Regions from separate parts of the Paenibacillus sp. BR1-192 genome, predicted to be linked through region 3. Evidence: riboswitches for the same ligand, from Rfam matches in the RefSeq annotation. Region 3 holds a riboswitch; each other region holds the start of a gene.
The links. A riboswitch is a leader RNA that binds a small molecule or an ion and turns the genes downstream of it on or off. The one in region 3 is predicted to bind cyclic di-AMP.

Region 1 (4,212 bases), 350 kb from region 3:
GGCCGTGTCCTTGGCCAGATTCAAGAGGAGAATTTCCACGAAGGAGATGATGCGGAATTTAGCGCTTGTCACGGTCAGCAATATGTTGGGAGCGTTATTCGTCGCTTACTTCTTCGGCCATGTGACCGGTCTGACAGGCAGCGGCGTTTACCTGGAGAAACTGGTGGATATGGCCGGGCATAAGCTGGACGACAGCTTCCTGCAAGCCTTCCTGTCGGGCATCGGGTGCAACTGGCTCGTAGCCCTCGCCGTATGGCTGTCCTACGGATCGGATCAGATGAGCGGCAAAATTCTCGGGATCTGGTTTCCGACCATGGCGTTTGTCGCCATCGGGTTTCAGCACGTGGTGGCCAACATGTTTCTCATCCCGGCCGCGATTTTTGAAGGCTATTACAGCTGGGGCGAGTATCTGATGAACTTCATTCCGGTATGGCTGGGCAATTTCGTTGGCGGCGCGTTATTTGTGGGAGCGACATACGGAACCGTTTATTTAAAGCAGGAGAAACAGGCCGCAGCCGCTCCGCGCGGCGAGCAGACGCCTGTGCCATCGGCCGGCGCTCCCCAACAGGTTCATTCGGCGCAGAATGTTTCCTAATGCCGGAAGCCTGGCGAGCGTCTGGCTTAAAGAAAAAGCTGCGATCAACCGCTGCCTTTCATCAAGGATGGTTGAACGCAGCTTTTTGTCGTGATACGCGAGGCTGTTCCCAGTAATGAATCAAGCAGGGAACAAGCCCGCTATTTTTTTAAATGGTAGGGAACCGTCGTGATGATCACGTCTCTCCGATACAGGAGATGTGCCCGGATGAGCAGGCTGGATTGATTGTGCAGGAAATTATGCCAGCCCTTCTTGGGGATGAACTGCGGAATGACGACGGTAACCTGATAGTCGGATTCGCTCGCCTTGCGCTGCACGGTATCGATGAATTTCGTCAGCTGCTGAATGATGCTCCGATAAGGCGAGTGCAGCGTTACCAGCCGGATGTCCGGCTGCCACTTTTTCCATTTTTCCTGGAAGGCGACTTCCTCCTCCCGCTCGAACGGCACGTACACCGCGATGATTTGGCCCGCTCCCAGCGATTTGGCGTAATTCAGCGAGTTCTCCACCACATGCGTGATTCCTGCCACAGGCAGGATGATGACATTCCCCTCAATCGGCTTAACCGGCTCGCAGGTCGTAATCCGGAGCTGGTCCGCTACCGCCTCGTAATGCTTGCGGATCCGGGTGAAAATCCAGATGATCAGCGGCAGGAATATCAGCACGGTCCACACCTGGGCGAATTTCGTAAAGAAGAAGATCATGGTCACGATAAAGCTGATGCATGCGCCGGTGGTGTTAATGATCAGCTTGACGATCCAGCCTTCGGGCTTTTCGCGAATCCATTTCACCATCATCCCCGTCTGGGAGAGGGTAAACGGGATAAACACGCCGACGGCATAGAGCGGAATCAGATGCTCGGTTTTGCCTTCAAAAGCCAGCAGCAGCAGAATGGAGAAAAATCCAAGAATAATGATTCCGTTCGAGTATCCCAGACGGTCGCCGCGGACGGTGAACATTCTAGGAATGAACTTATCCTTCGCCAGATTGACGGCAAGCAGGGGAAAAGCGGAATACGCCGTGTTGGCGGCAAGGATCAGAATTAAGGCCGTTGTCCCTTGTATGAAGTAATAAAGCGCATTTCGCCCGAAGGTATGCTCGGCAATTTGGGAAACGACTGTGACTTGTTCGCTGGGACTGACCCCATAGTAATAAGCCAGGAAAACGATGCCCGAAAATAACAGGGCCAGCAGCGATCCCATCGCCACCAGAGTTTTGGCCGCGTTATTCGGGGCCGGGTCTTTGAAATTCGGAATGGCATTGGAAATCGCCTCCACGCCGGTCAGGGCGGAGCTGCCCGAGGCAAATGCGCGCAGGAGCAGAAACAAGCTCAGCCCGGCTACGGGCGTGCCGATCGGCGTATGAAGCTCCGGAGACGCATGGCCTGTGGCAATGTTGAATATCCCTACCCCGATCAGGATGAATAACGCAAGCACGAACAGGTAAACCGGATAAGCCAGTATGGAGGCCGACTCCGTAACCCCTCTTAAATTCAATACGGTCAAGCATAGAACGAACACGATGGAAATCGGCAGATTATAGGCATGCAATTCCGGAAAAGCCGACGTGATCGCATCCGTCCCGGCCGACACGCTGACCGCAACCGTCAGGATATAGTCCACGAGCAAGGAACCGCCGGCAACCAGCCCCGGGTACATGCCCAAATTCCGTTTGGACACGACATATGCGCCGCCGCCGTGCGGATAGGAGAAAATAATTTGTCTGTACGACAGGATAAGTGCCAGCAACAAGACCAGGACGCCGACGGCAATCGGTATGGAATACCAATAGGCAGCTGCCCCGACGGTCATCAACACAATGAGGATTTGTTCCGGGCCATAGGCCACGGACGATAGCGCATCGGATGACAGGATGGCCAGCGCCTTGGTTTTATTCAGCTTTTGTTCGCCTAATTCCGTCGATTTAAGCGGTCTTCCGATGAGGAAGCGCTTGATTGAGGATAACATGGTTGTTTTTCACCGCCGCTTAAGATTAAGTTCATGGTAGAAGCTCCCTGAACGGACTTCTATCGGTGTTTTTTATATGCTGGACATAGGAACGGTCACCCTTCCTATGCTGATTTTTGGCAAACAAAAAACACAGGTTAGAACCCTGTGTTTGATCACAAGTTCACAACCCTCCCGATCAACGCTGACGAGGTTAGCTGTCGGATTCGGGCGGTGAGAGTCGCCCTACCTGATTCCATCGCGGCGTACGTACGCGATGGAATCAGGATTCACCCCTTAGTATGGTTGAAGGATCCTATAGGTATCCCTCCATACGGTTGGTTCCCCCGCTTTCCATCAAGGAAATTAAGCGAATGTCATGTGAATATGAAGAATGTTTTCGAAGCTGAATAGTATATTACGCCTGCTCCAATCGTTTGTAAAACATCCTCCAACGATCATTCGAACAGAATTATTTATAAAAAATGACAGATAAGCGCTTACATAAAGACGTGGCTTTGACAGGCTTTTTATTTTGCATGTTTTCTGCGAAAATCACGAGTTTCTATAATATGGAAGGTTATTCGCGGGGAACATCGGTCACTGGGAGGATGCCATATAAACAAATTCGCCATGCCGGTCTCGGGGGAGGAGACACTGGCATGGCGAATTTTTTTGGGAGTGGTCCATGATTCGGCAAGGAAGAGAAAGGGTCTGGGTTCCTCTTCTTTGCTCTTGATAGGAATATACCCGGGGGGAAGAAAAGTGAATCACCTGATTAGAAAAAAATGTATGACTTTACTGGAACCCCGATTTTCTTTTAAGATAAAGGGATATGATGCAGCCGAGCAAAAGGGGGAAGCACGAAATGACTCAAGCGATGATTCATCAGGAAAACGGCGTATTTCCGGCGGTATGTCCGTTGGATTGTCCCGATACATGCGGCCTGCTGCTGCATAAAGAGAACGGAAAAATCGTCAAGGTGACCGGTAACCCGGAGCATCCGATTACGCAGGGAGCCATCTGCAATAAAGTCCGTAATATGGCACACCGGGTGTACCATCCGGAACGCGTGCTCTATCCGCTGCGAAGAGTAGGTCCCAAGGGAGAGGGCGCCTTCGAGCGGATCAGCTGGGACGAAGCCATTCAGGAGATAGCCGGACGCTATAAGGGCTTGATCGAGGAATACGGCTCCGAGAGCATCCTGCCCTACAGCTTCTACGGTAATATGGGGATATTGAGCGTCGACGGCATGGACCGCAGATTCTTCAACAGGCTGGGTGCCAGCCGCCTGAAGCAGTCGATCTGCAATTCCGCGGGCAATGAGGGCTGGAAATCCGTGATGGGGTTTAATGGGGGAACCGTTCCGGAGGACACCGTACGAGCCGACGTCATCCTCGTCTGGGGCGGCAGCATCGTCAGCACCAATATGCACCAGATGGTGATTGCAGAGAAAGCGCGCAAAGCCGGTGCTAAGGTCGTTGTGATCGATGTCCACAAGAACCAGACGGGGCAATGGGCGGACTGGTTCATTCCGCTGTATCCAGGCACGGATGCGGCGCTGGCCGTCGGCCTCATGCACATCATGTTCCGTGACGGCATGGTAAATGAGGAATTCCTCCGCAAGTATACGATTGGTCATGAAGCCTTGCGCGAGCACGTCAAAGAATA
Region 2 (4,212 bases), 240 kb from region 3:
ATCAGGCTGATGCCCATCAGGATGCTGTTGAAGATGACATGGGAGAACATCGCCGCCAAATACCCGTATTTCAAGAAGATGTAGCTGAACAGCAAACCGATGATGACCAGCTCAATCGGCCGGGAGATCACGGGGTATATCGGATAGAGCGTATGTCCCAGTGCCCAGATAAGCGAGGTGATCAAGCTTGCGACAAAGGTGTTGCGGACGATCTTTTTCACCATCTTGATGCCGAACAGCCGGTACACGGCCTCCTCGGATATGCCGGCCAGCCAGGCCATCAACGGAAACAGCCAAGGATACAGCATGTTGTAAGGCGATTGCGTCGCATCCGTGGTGGACCATGTATTCAGGGTCAGACCAAGACCGATAAAGATGACGGATTGGACGCCAAGCAGGATGAAGGCCCACATATACCCCAGCTTCATGCTGTCCAGCACGTAATGCCCGTATCCGGGTTCTTTGGCACGCGGCCATGGATTGAGCCCGTCTTCTTTATGCCACAGCCCGCTGCCGCCGACAAGGGAAAAATAGAGCAGGGCGGAGAAGACGAGCGAATAGACGGCATAGAAAATCATCATCCCGAGCACGCCGGTTTGCGACATGCCTTCCGATTTGAAAACGGGAATCAGGTTATACGTATTCAGCATTTGAATGACGAACAGCAGCGCGGATAAGAACAGGCCGCGCTTAAACGAGGTGTAGGCCCTGGTCTTCACGCTGTACACAATCGCAAGAATGCCCAGGATTAGGGTGAACAGGCCGTACCCTGCGAGCGTCAGCAGGGTGGCATCCTGCGTCTGCTTGTTGACATAAGCAGAGTGGGCGGCTGGCACCGAGAAGGAGGGCTCATAAGAGCGCAATTTCCCCTGCTCGAAGGTGAAGCGGTGCTCCAGCCTGGAGTCCCCGATCCTGGATTCAGGGTCCACATATTTGAGACGGGGCTCCCCTTCCTTCGTAACCAGCTCCAGATTCGACAGGTCATAACCCGCCCGTTGAAGCCATGGCTCCGCCAGCGCCTGCTTCTCGGCCAATGTCATGCCGTCCTCAACGACGAGCAGCATCTGCCTCTGAATCTCGCCCTTGTTCAGCTTGATCCGGTCAAAGCTGGAACGGGCATAATCATACGAGAATCCGACGATGCCGGAATTCTGCATGTGCACGTCCACATTGAGGGCATCGCCTCCAGGCTCGCTGAAGCGAACGCGGTATACGTCATAGGGATATTTGGCTTCATAGGTTTTGTTATATTCCGAAAGCCTCTTCTCCTTCGCCAGATATCCGTAAAGTTCCGATTTGGATTGATATGTAACCAAGGCTTCGTCCGTGTCCGCAGCCGCAAACTGCAGATGCTCCTGAGCAAACCTTGAAGCTGCCTGCCGAGCCTGCTCCTTGGAAATGATATCCGGTGAGGCCATCTCGGCATCGTCCGGATTCGCCCACGGAAATACCTGAAATAATAGGAACAGAATCAGGCCGACTGCGGCAGGCGCGATGAGCTGCTTCAGATTGGGCTTCAGCTTCAAGGGCTCTCTTGCACGATTCATGAAATTCCTCCTCTAAGAAAGTTGATACTCCCACTGGTATTCGATATGCCTGATTAAGAACGCATAGAGTCAATATAACATAGTATGAAAGCCATAAGCAGCTTATCCCAATTATCGGAATATTGAAATAAATCGATGAAAATGAATGAAAGGTTTCGAAAACGTTAGAGAACCCTACGCTTGTATTCTTGAATATGCCCAATTCGCGCTCTTTTAAAGATATTTCGGGCGAAAAACGGCATTGGGTTACGTAACGGATTGAGTTATAATCACATCATGCTTGAAGGAACCGAATATTCCAGCCGAATTTCGTAATGAAAATGGGGGAACCATGTAATTGGGGTGAATTTCATTATTCCCGGAATAATGAATAGGGCGACCTGTGGAAATGCCCGAATCCGTCAGCTAACCTCGTAGGCTGTTGCACAGGAACCAGACCGAAAGGCACTGCGTTTTCCAGTGTCTTTTTTCGTTGATTTTTTTAAAGAAGGTGTCCGATTGAACGCTAAATTAAACTGGCTTACATTGTCTCCGCCTCAAATTCTCGTGCTTGGTTTTGCGGCCATCATCTTCATCGGGACCGGGCTGTTAATGCTGCCAATCTCGACGACGACGGGCGAACCGCTTGGATTTACTGACGCCTTGTTCACTTCGACCTCGGCAACGTGCGTAACGGGCCTGGTCGTGGTGGATACGGGAACGACATTCAGTTCCTTCGGAGAAGTCGTGATCATGCTGCTGATTCAAATCGGCGGGCTCGGATTCATGACGATGGCTACTTTATTCGCCTTGGTTCTGAAAAAGACGCATATCGCTCAAAGACCGTCTAATCTTACAGGAAGCGATGAATCAGTCCTCGATGGAAGGCATCGTAAGGCTGATACGCAGAGTATTGCTGTACTCCCTCGTCATCGAGGCCTGCGGCGCAGTCATTTTATCGATTCGTTGGGCGTTTGATATGCCGCTGGGCCGGGCGATCTATTACGGTGTTTTTCATGCGGTGACGATGTTTAACAACGCCGGCTTCGATTTGTTTGGCGATTTTCGGAGTTTGACCGGGTATGTATACGATCCGGTAGTCAACTTCGTCGTGATGTTCTTGATTGTTTCCGGGGGCATTGGATTTATTGTGCTGTCCGATCTGATCGATTATCGAAAACAGCGGAGGCTCTCCCTGCACTCCAAGGTGGTGCTCACGATGACGGCTGCCTTGCTTGCGGTCGGATTTATCGTCATTCTCATATTTGAATTTACCAATCCGAGAACGCTGGGTTCCCTGAACTGGGGCGGAAAATTCTTCGGCGCGTTATTCCAATCCGTAACGCCGCGTACGGCGGGCGCGAATACTATAGATATTACGGGGCTCAGACAGGCAACGCAATTTTTTATCGTCATCCTGATGTTTATCGGAGCATCTCCAGGGTCAACCGGCGGCGGCATCAAAACCACGACCTTTACCATTATGGTAGGGGCGGTCATCGCGATGATGCGCGGGCGGGAAGACATCGTCATGTTCCGTTATCGCCTGGCCCAGGAGCGGGTGCTGAAGGCACTGACCATTGCCTTGCTGGCCCTGCTGCTCGTTCTAACCGTCTCGATGATTCTGTCGACGACAGAGGAAGGGGACTTCCTGGAGATTCTATTCGAAACGACATCCGCCTTCGGTACGGTAGGTCTCTCCATGGGCTTAACGCCCGATTTGACCGTGTTCGGCAAGATCCTGATCAGCCTTACGATGTTTGCGGGTCGATTGGGGCCGTTGACGCTTGCTTATGCACTGGGGCCGAAAAAGGGTAAAGAATTATATCGTCATCCGGAAGGCAAAATGATAATTGGATAAGGGGTATAGGAGAGACATGAAACCAAAGCAATTTGCAATCATCGGTTTGGGGCGATTTGGCGCCAGTCTGGCGCTGGAGCTGATGGAACAGGGATATGAGGTGCTCGGCATCGACCGGAACGAAGAGGTCGTCGAGGACATGAGCGAGCTGCTGACGCATACGGTGGTGGCGGACGCGACGGATGAGGAAGTGCTTAAATCGCTTGGCATCCGCAACTTCGACTGCGGGATCGTTGCGATCGGGAACGACATTCAGATGAGCATCCTCTCCGCCATCCTGTTGAAAGAGCTGGGTGTCGCGATGGTCGTTGCCAAGGCGATATCGGTGCTGCACGGCCGGGCGCTGGAGAAGCTTGGCGTGGACCGGGTCATCTTTCCCGAACGGGATATGGGGATCCGGGTAGCGCACCAGCTCGTGACGCCAAACCTGCTTGATTATATCGAATTATCCAAGGATTATCTGATTGTGGAGATGACGGTCACGGACTGCATGGACGGAAAAACGCTGAGCGAGCTTAATACGAGGGTCCGGTACGGCGTCAGCGTGGTGGCGCTGAATAAACAGTCCGGCATTATCGTTGCTCCGACGGCCATGGACGTCGTGAATTCCGGCGACATTATGGTCGTCATCGGCTCCAATGACAACGTGGACCGCTTTGAGTCCGAAGTCGTGAATATGCTCGAAAAATAAATATAGTAGAAAAAAACTGACGATTGCGAAATATCGTCAGTTTTTTTTCGATTTATCTTCCTCCAGCTTGCGGAACAGGATCTCCGTTTCTTCGATCCAGCGGCTGGCCGCCTTGCTCAGCTCCGAGGCTTGAC
Region 3 (4,212 bases):
CCATTCTACATGAATGGATAGCCGGTTGATGAATTTACAACATAGGAGTGAACAACGCATGAAATTTGATTCCAAGGTTGTCATCGTGACGGGGGGCGCCAGCGGGATTGGCGAAGCGGCAGTCAGACTTTTTGCGAAAGAGGGAGCCAAGGTCGTTATCGCGGATTATTCCGACCAGGGACAAGCGGTTTCCGACGAATTGAGAGGAGCCGGCTTTGAAGCGCTGTTCGTCAAAACGGATGTAACCCAAGAGCAGGAAGTCGCGAATATGGTGAATCAGACGGTGCAGCATTTTGGCCGTGTCGATGTATTGTTTGCCAACGCAGGCATTGCCCATGATGCTCCTGCCGATCAGTTAACGATGGATAACTGGCAGAGAACGATTGATATTAATCTGACAGGGGTCTTCCTGTGCGATAAATATGTTATTCAGCAAATGCTGTCCCAAGGAACCGGAGGGGCAATCGTAAACTGCGGCTCGATCCATAGCCATGTCGGAAAAGCAGGGGTAACCGCCTATGCTTCGGCCAAGGGAGGCGTCAAGCTGTTAACCCAGTCGCTCAGCGCAGACTATGCCTCCAAAGGAATCCGAATCAATGCCGTGTGTCCGGGATATATCGATACGCCGCTGATCAAGGGAAGAACGGAAGCGATCACGCAGCACCTGGTCGGTCTTCATCCGATGGGCCGTTTGGGACAGCCGGAAGAAGTGGCCAAAGCCGTGTTGTTCCTCGCCAGTGAAGATGCCTCCTTCATTACGGGCACGAGCCTGCTGGTGGATGGCGGCTATACCGCGGTATGATGAAAAAAAGCCCTGATGCTAAGCATCGGGGCTTTTTTTCAAGTCATTCCAGGCGTTGTTATCAGACTTATTATGGAGTGTTTCAAAAATTTTTTTTCGGTCCCGTATTTCATACGGGCAGACTTCCTGATCCGGGGCTCATTCATGGCATAAAACATATATGGCATGAACGATTTCCGCAAGACCCGTCAAATGCCTGCTATATAGCGGAAAATGGAGCATGGATTCCATGACCAATCCGGTGTATGGACAGCCTTAAATAAAGTGTTCGAAAGGCTCGATATCCTCGTTGCAAAAACGGTGTTTTTTACTTCTGAATTTCCAGAAAAAGCGGTTAAGGGGTTTGACTTTTCCTGAGCTTCCCTTTATCATGAACACACGCTTAGTTTCCGGCATACATATTCCGGAAAGCGGGGGAACCAGTTTCACCAGGGGCGAGTCACTTGGAATTCACGAGTGTAGGGTACCATCTTACCCGAGTCCGTCAGCTAACCTCGTCAGCAGTGGATGGGTCTTGCATACATAATGGATGTTCATACAAAAGGCCCTTTATTCTCTATAGGGGCCTTTTCTCTATTTTTTGACCCCCTGCTGGCGGAGCTATGTTTAGATCCCCTGTTTGGTGGTCTTTTTGCATTCTGTTACGGAGGAGGGGCAGCGCCTGCAAATGTGGAACGAATTGAATCGGTCAGACGGCATTGGGTCAAAGCGTGCAAGGAAGCGGATGAATCATCTTCCCTGAAGCCTCGTCCCATGCACGTATCTGAACGTCTATATATCCAAGTTAACGCATGTGCTAACACGGATAATTTCGTCATGCCGTTTTTTTAAGAAAGTGAAAAGCTATTACGAAAGGTTGTGGAAGGTTTTGAAGAAAGTGGTTGTGCTGGTGTTGTCCGTGATGATGGTGGTATTGCTCGCGGCTTGCGGCGACAAAGGAAGTACGCTGGATCGAGCCATTGAGCAGGGATATATCACCGTAGGGTTTGCGAACGAGAAGCCGTATGCCTACAAAGAAGCCAATGGGGAGCTCACGGGCGAAGCGGTTGAGATTGCCCGCGTTATTCTGGAGCGTCTTGGCATCAAGGAGATGAGAGGGGAGCTAACGGAATTCGGTTCGCTGGTCGCCGGATTGCAGGCCGATCGGTTTGATCTGATCACGGCAGGCATGTTCATTAATCCGGACCGCTGCTCTGCCGTCCTGTTCGCGAATCCGGAGTACAGCATCGGGGAAGCCCTTGCGGTAAAGCAAGGGAATCCGATGGAACTCGGAAGCTATGAGGACATTGCCAAGAATGAGCAGGCCAAGGTGGCCGTCATGACCGGCGCGGTCGAAATCGGCTACATGGAGAAATCGGGCATTCCTGCGGACCGGATCGTACAGGTCCCTGACCAGGCTTCGGCGATCAGCGCCCTCCAGGCTGATCGGGTGCAGGCGATTACCATGACGGGGCCGTCCCTGCAGGCGATGCTGGATTCAGCCAGCGACGACAGCATCGAACGCGTGGCTGATTTCGAGCAGCCGGTCATCGACGGCGAAAGCGTTCGCGGTTACGGGGCTACGGCTTTCCGCCAAGCGGATACCGAGTTCCAGGAGGCTTATAATGCAGAGCTTGAAAAGATGAAGGAGTCGGGCGAGCTGCTGGAAATTTTGCAAGAGTTCGGGTTCACGGAAGAAGAGCTCCCGGGTGAGATGACGGCCGCTGCGCTCTGCGGGGAATAGCATGCCGAATTCTTGGATCGATTTTCTTCCGACGCTGCTCAAAGGAGCAGAGATCACGATTATCGTCGCGTTCTTTTCAGCCATCCTGGCTATCGTGATGTCCTTTGCAGCCGGGTTGTGCCGGCTGTCGAAGCTGTGGATCGTCCGCACGGCGACCGCCGTGTACGTCGAAGTCTTTCGGGGAACCTCCTTGCTGGTGCAGCTCTTCTGGTTGTATTTTGCCCTTCCGTTCATCGGCATCGAGCTTCCGAAAATGCTGGCGGCGATCCTCGCGATCGGACTTAACTTCGGCGCATACGGCTCCGAGATTGTTCGCAGCGCGGTGCTGGCCGTTCCGAAAGGACAGTGGGAAGCTGCCGTGGCGCTTAACATGAAGCCTTGGCAGAGGCTGTGGAACGTTATACTACCCCAAGCGTCCCTGCGAATGCTTCCCCCGTTCGGGAATCAGCTTGTGGAACTCATCAAATCCACCTCGCTCGTTTATTTCATCACGATGGCGGATTTGACGTATCAGGCGATGGTGCTCCGCAACAATTACATCTCCTGGACCACCGAGATTCTGGTGCTGCTGCTCCTCATGTATTTTGTCATCGCCACGCTCGTCTCGATGGCGGTTCGACTGCTGGAGCGCAAACTGACCGCGGGGAGGCTGTAGCGGATGTGGGATTGGAAATATGTGTTTGAAATACTGCCGCAGCTTCTGAGCGCATTAAAAATGACGGTATGGGTCACGCTCTGTGCTTTTGTGGTGGCATTGATTATCGGACTGCTGCTTGCCTTTGCCGCGCGGAGTACATTTAAGCCCTTGTCGCTCATCACCAAAGGAATCATAGAATTTATTCGCAATACCCCCTTGCTGGTACAGGTGTTCTTCCTGTATTACAGCTTGCCGCTGCTGACGGGCATTTCGATTCCGGCCTTCTATGCGGGCGTCATCGGCCTGGGGCTGCATTACAGCACGTATCTGTCGGAGGTGTACCGTTCCGGCATTGAAGGGGTGCCGAAAGGACAGTGGGAAGCCGCAACCGCGCTGAACTACACGAAATCCCAGACCTGGCGGAGCATTATACTGCCGCAAGCGGTGCCGCCGATCATCCCGGTGCTGGGGAATTATTTGATTGTCATGTTTAAGGAAACGCCGATCCTATGCGCCATTACGCTGGTCGAGATGATGCTGACGGCCAAAAATATCGTGTCGCAATCATTTCGCGCTTTCGAACCGTACACGCTGGTCGGGATTCTGTTCCTGATCATCAGTTATATCGCGTCGTTGCTGGTGCAAAGGCTGGAGAAGCGTTTGAATCTGCAGCGTGGAAAATAAGGAGGGAGTCTATTGAATGCCGTTGTAATCGATGAGCAGGCTGAAGAGGCGAAGAAGCCGGGGCGGGAAAGAAATTCCGTTACGGGCTCACAGCCGATCGTGAAATATGCGGGCGTGACCAAGTCGTATGGCGACCTGCAGGTGCTGAAGGGCATCGATTTGGAGATGCAGCCGGGAGAAAAGGTGGCCGTGATCGGACCGAGCGGATCTGGCAAAACGACGATGGGCCGGATGCTGATGACGCTGGAGGAGCCGACCGAGGGAACCATCGAGGTCGATGGCGAGCTGCTCTGGCATATGGAGGAGAAGGGCAAGCTGGTCCGGGCAAACGAGAAGCATCTGCATCGGATGCGGTGCAACGTCGGC
Region 4 (4,212 bases), 810 kb from region 3:
AGAAATTCTTCCCGCGATATTTGAAACATGGCCAATCGTTTATGGAACTGCTTGCTGTTGCAGTATCCGATGCCCAGCAAATTACCCATCGCCATCCGTCTTGCCGCAGCCTCCGGGTGAGCCGATAATCCTGCCTCCAGCATATCCTCCAAACTGATCAGGCTCTCTGCACCCTCAAAAGACGTGTGGACCCGCTCCAGCGCGCGCCGTATCGCCTCTGGCGAGGCATTCTCCACTCCGATATCCCCTTTCCGGGTAGCATCCGCTTCCGGAATGAAGGCGTGCTTGCAGCCGGGTACGCCCTGATCCACGATTTTGCGGATTCGTTCACCCGCATGGTCAGGATCCGTCAATATGATAACGCCTCTGCGCTCCTGGGCAAGCGCTATGCGCTTCAGGATTTGTTTGTTGATCGCTGAACCGCCGGTTTCGATCGTGTCGGCTTCTACGGCCCGTTTAATGGCAACGGTATCGTCCCTGCCTTCCACGACAATCACTTCTTTAATCATGCGTTCGTTCTCTTCCTTCCCAAGCAGAGCAGGCCTGTACAACGTTAAGGCTCAACCCGTTTAGCCTTGATTACTCCGGTCTTAACAAAACAAAAGAAGAGGAAATATTCCCTCTTCTTGATCATCATATATTATAAGCTAAATAGTATAGCATTAGAATGGCAAAGTAAATTGGAATTCATGCGTCTAGTTCAATTCAGGTTTAACCGGACCGATCACGTAAACGGTGCGGCCGCTTTTCCGGCCGAAATTCATGGCCGATTTCAACGAATCGTAATAGACATCGATTTTGTTGCCTTTGATGGCGCCGCCCGTATCTTCAGCACGGCGGAAGCCGATGCCTTCGATGTAAACCCACCATCCGATCGGGATGATATTAGGATCAACGGCGATGGTGCGACCTTCCGTAACGCGTGTGCCGGATGCGGTACGCGTACCGATTCCTTGCTGTTCGGCGGAATACGCGGTCATCGACACGTTGTTCAATACCTTCTTGTATTTAAAATCAACGCCTGCGCGGGAAACCACGTTGTTCTCAACAGCCTTGGCGGTCGTTACTTTTTTCGTGCCGGACAATTTAGCCGGTGTAGCTTTTACATCGGTGGCTGCCGCCTGGACGATAACAGGCTTCTCCACTTTTTTCGTGCCTACGGCAATGATTTTATCCTTCGTTCTGCGTTCGATTTGTTGGGAGACCTTAGTCTTGGAAACCAGCTTGCCATTGTGGTAGACCTTCTCGTAATGGTTCACCATAAGACCAGACTCGCCCCGCTGAATGACGCGGTTATCGCCCTTTTCAAGCGATGGATCGGCCGTCTTGATCACGCGGAATTCGCGGTCTTCCGTTTCCTTAACTTTTTGCTTCGTGACGCGAACGACATGGATATTCATATTGCTGGTCAGCTTCGTGTCTTGCGACGGTTGTACTATATCTTCACCCTGGATCGTAACGCCAGCCTCTTTGAGTACATGATCAACTGTATCCTGGGATGTAAATATGGTTTTGGTTTTGCTGCCTACCGTAACGTTGACTGGAATAGCTCTGTCAATAATAATTCGGTCTCCGTCCCGGATTGCGCCGTTCAGGGGCATCGAAATTTGATCTTGGGGACTCAACGTGATCGCTTGCTCATCCAGCAATTCCTGCAGCAACGATCCACGTGTTTCCACCGTAGTGACCCGGCCGTCGACGACAAGCTGAACTTCCTTGCCTGCCTGGTCATGTACAACCAACGATATGAGAAGTGATACCGTAACGGCACCCATGGCGCCGAGCAACATCAGTTGACGCAAATTGTCATGCTTCCATCTCAATGCGTAAGACATGCTGGATGATTGTGATTCATGGGTTTCTTCAGGTTGAAAAATGCCCACTATTCCATCCTCCTTCATAGTCCCGCCGTCTAGGTAAACGCATGAATGCATTTGACGTGACTATAGCAATTTTTCTCACAGGGCGCCCTGCTATCTATCTACACCCTGCGTCAATTCCCGTCTTCCGTCCATCTGCCATCACCTCCTGTTTACCAAGAGTATGATGGACCCGTCTCCATTATTCAAAAATAAAAGAAGCCATTGAAAGAGTACTAGAGGCTCTAACGTGGCTTCCTGATGAATGAAATCATGGAAATGGTATGCACGAGATTTCCCCTCTTATTTCGCTTACGGAGTTAGCTGTCGGGTTCGGACGTAAGAGAGACGCCCTATATCCGGATGCCCGCTCATGGCGAGATCCTTCAAATTCACCCCAAAGACCCGAAAAAGAAATCAAATACAGCTTCGTGCATCCAGACCAGTATGCACCGCAGTATCGGTTCCCCCGTTCTCCAGAATTTCGGAGATTAAGCGAGACGGTTCATGAAATATTCGGCTGCGATCTGCACATCGCAGCTTCTTATCACTGAAAAGATGATATCCTGTTTGTATGCAGGTTGTAAAGCGACATTCAACCACATTTTCTCAAGTAAAAGGTTAAAATATTGTAATATCAACGCCTTTTCTGATTAAAAAACTTTAATTAATCGAAAATGCTCCCTTTTTCATGGCTTTTGCTCTTGTTTTCGTTAAATACCAAATCGTTCCAGCGCATTTTTGGTGGTAATTTGGGCCAATTCCTCATAGGACAACCCTCTAATTTCGGCCGCCGCCTCCGCCACCAATTTTACATATGCGGTCTCATTTCGTTTCCCGCGGAAGGGATGAGGTGTCAGGTAAGGCGCGTCCGTTTCGATCAATAATCGATCAAGCGGAACCTTTGCCAAAACCTCTTTGGGCTGCTTCGCATTCTTGAACGTAATCGGCCCCCCAAACGAGATATGGAATCCCATATCCAGGCACATTTTGGCCGTTTCCCAGCTTCCGGAGAAGGAATGCATGACACCGCCGACCTCGGAGGCTTTTTCCTCACGCAAAATGTTAACGATATCTTCATGCGCATCCCGGTTATGAATGACAATGGGCATGTTCAATTCCCGGGCAAGCCCGATCTGGCGCCGAAGCACGCGGTGCTGCACTTCCTTGGGGGACGTATCCCAATGATAGTCCAAGCCGATCTCCCCGATTGCCACCACTTTCTCGTGACTGCATAAAGAGGCGATCCAATCCAGGTCCTGATCCTCCATGGTGATCGCATCTACAGGATGCCAGCCTACCGCTGCATATATAAAATCATAAGTCTCAGCCAGCTTCATCGTGGTCGGGATCGTCTCCCGGTTAAATCCGATATTGATCATCCGCGTAACGCCGGCTTCAAGCGCCCGCTGAATTGCAGCTTCCCGGTCTTCGTCGAATTGGGGAGCGTCCATATGAGTGTGCGTGTCGAACAGCATACTATCCACACTCTCCTTCCTGTCGTTTCTATGTCGTCTATTTTCCATTAGTTGGTTGAATGCAAGGGGATTAACGGTTGTCCTGTTTTGCCTGATTTAATGCTGTTGTTTGAAAACGTCGGCTATCGTCTCCGGCATTTGACCCAGGAGCGGGCCCACCTTCTCCTCCGGATAATAAAGATGGTACCGCCCTTTATGAATGCCGCTGATCGAGCGTACGATATCGGATACCTCCGAGATTTCCCTCAGCTCGTCATGCCGGTCCAGAAGGAGAATCTGTTTCTCGTTAAGCGGCATATCGGAATGAACCTTATCATAAGGAAGATCTGTTGGAAAATCAATCTCCAGGTCATATTCCGGTTGCAGCCCCACGGCGCGGAACGCTTGGCGGATCCCGTCGATGGTTTCCAGATCGATGTTGTCGATTTCTACATATTTGTAGAGCTTTCGGTGCATGAAACGGCCGCATAATTCGCTAAGAAGCGGGTCTTCCTCCTCCGTCCATTGCAGAAAGGCCGTTTGAATCAAGGCTTCATCAAGACGCAGGTATTGTTTCACGCCGATATTCCCCGAAAACAGCGCAGGCAGCGGCTCGATCATGAAACGGAAAGCATATCCACGGTCATGCAGCTCCTTGGCCCGGCGAAAGATTTGGCGCAGGATGATTTCGGAGCTTCGGGTGACGGGATGAAAATACACCTGCCAGTACATCTGATACCGCGACATGAGATAATCCTCCACCGCGTGCATGCCCGATTCCTTCACGACGACCCGATCGCGGTACGGCCGCAGCATCCGCAAGATTCGGTCGATATCAATCGTTCCATAATTGACTCCCGTATAGTAAGCATCCCTTAGCAAATAATCCATCCGGT

Region 1: it holds a riboswitch for cyclic di-AMP, as region 3 does, so the genes downstream of both, P0X86_RS30775 (APC family permease) here and ehuB (ectoine/hydroxyectoine ABC transporter substrate-binding protein EhuB) in region 3, are expected to answer to the same signal.
Region 2: it holds a riboswitch for cyclic di-AMP, as region 3 does, so the genes downstream of both, P0X86_RS27955 (TrkH family potassium uptake protein) here and ehuB (ectoine/hydroxyectoine ABC transporter substrate-binding protein EhuB) in region 3, are expected to answer to the same signal.
Region 4: it holds a riboswitch for cyclic di-AMP, as region 3 does, so the genes downstream of both, P0X86_RS32855 (resuscitation-promoting factor) here and ehuB (ectoine/hydroxyectoine ABC transporter substrate-binding protein EhuB) in region 3, are expected to answer to the same signal.

Annotation. Positions count from the first base shown of each region.
Region 1 is NZ_CP120718.1:6,693,482-6,697,693, reverse strand. Features, by position in the region: gene P0X86_RS30780 (formate/nitrite transporter family protein) at 1-595, shown strand, start outside; gene P0X86_RS30775 (APC family permease) at 736-2,562, opposite strand; cyclic di-AMP (ydaO/yuaA leader) riboswitch at 2,729-2,924, opposite strand; gene P0X86_RS30770 (molybdopterin-containing oxidoreductase family protein) at 3,410-4,212, shown strand, end outside.
Region 2 is NZ_CP120718.1:6,101,060-6,105,271, reverse strand. Features, by position in the region: gene P0X86_RS27960 (CPBP family intramembrane glutamic endopeptidase) at 1-1,547, opposite strand, end outside; cyclic di-AMP (ydaO/yuaA leader) riboswitch at 1,838-1,982, shown strand; partial or broken gene P0X86_RS27955 (TrkH family potassium uptake protein) at 2,046-3,387, shown strand; gene P0X86_RS27950 (potassium channel family protein) at 3,404-4,078, shown strand; gene P0X86_RS27945 (LysR family transcriptional regulator) at 4,115-4,212, opposite strand, start outside.
Region 3 is NZ_CP120718.1:6,345,512-6,349,723, reverse strand. Features, by position in the region: gene P0X86_RS29205 (SDR family NAD(P)-dependent oxidoreductase) at 59-802, shown strand; cyclic di-AMP (ydaO/yuaA leader) riboswitch at 1,172-1,318, shown strand; gene ehuB (ectoine/hydroxyectoine ABC transporter substrate-binding protein EhuB) at 1,671-2,525, shown strand; gene ehuC (ectoine/hydroxyectoine ABC transporter permease subunit EhuC) at 2,527-3,180, shown strand; gene ehuD (ectoine/hydroxyectoine ABC transporter permease subunit EhuD) at 3,184-3,846, shown strand; gene ehuA (ectoine/hydroxyectoine ABC transporter ATP-binding protein EhuA) at 3,859-4,212, shown strand, end outside.
Region 4 is NZ_CP120718.1:7,154,387-7,158,598, reverse strand. Features, by position in the region: gene rnmV (ribonuclease M5) at 1-509, opposite strand, end outside; gene P0X86_RS32855 (resuscitation-promoting factor) at 696-1,883, opposite strand; cyclic di-AMP (ydaO/yuaA leader) riboswitch at 2,153-2,367, opposite strand; gene P0X86_RS32850 (TatD family hydrolase) at 2,573-3,337, opposite strand; gene P0X86_RS32845 (HD domain-containing protein) at 3,434-4,212, opposite strand, start outside.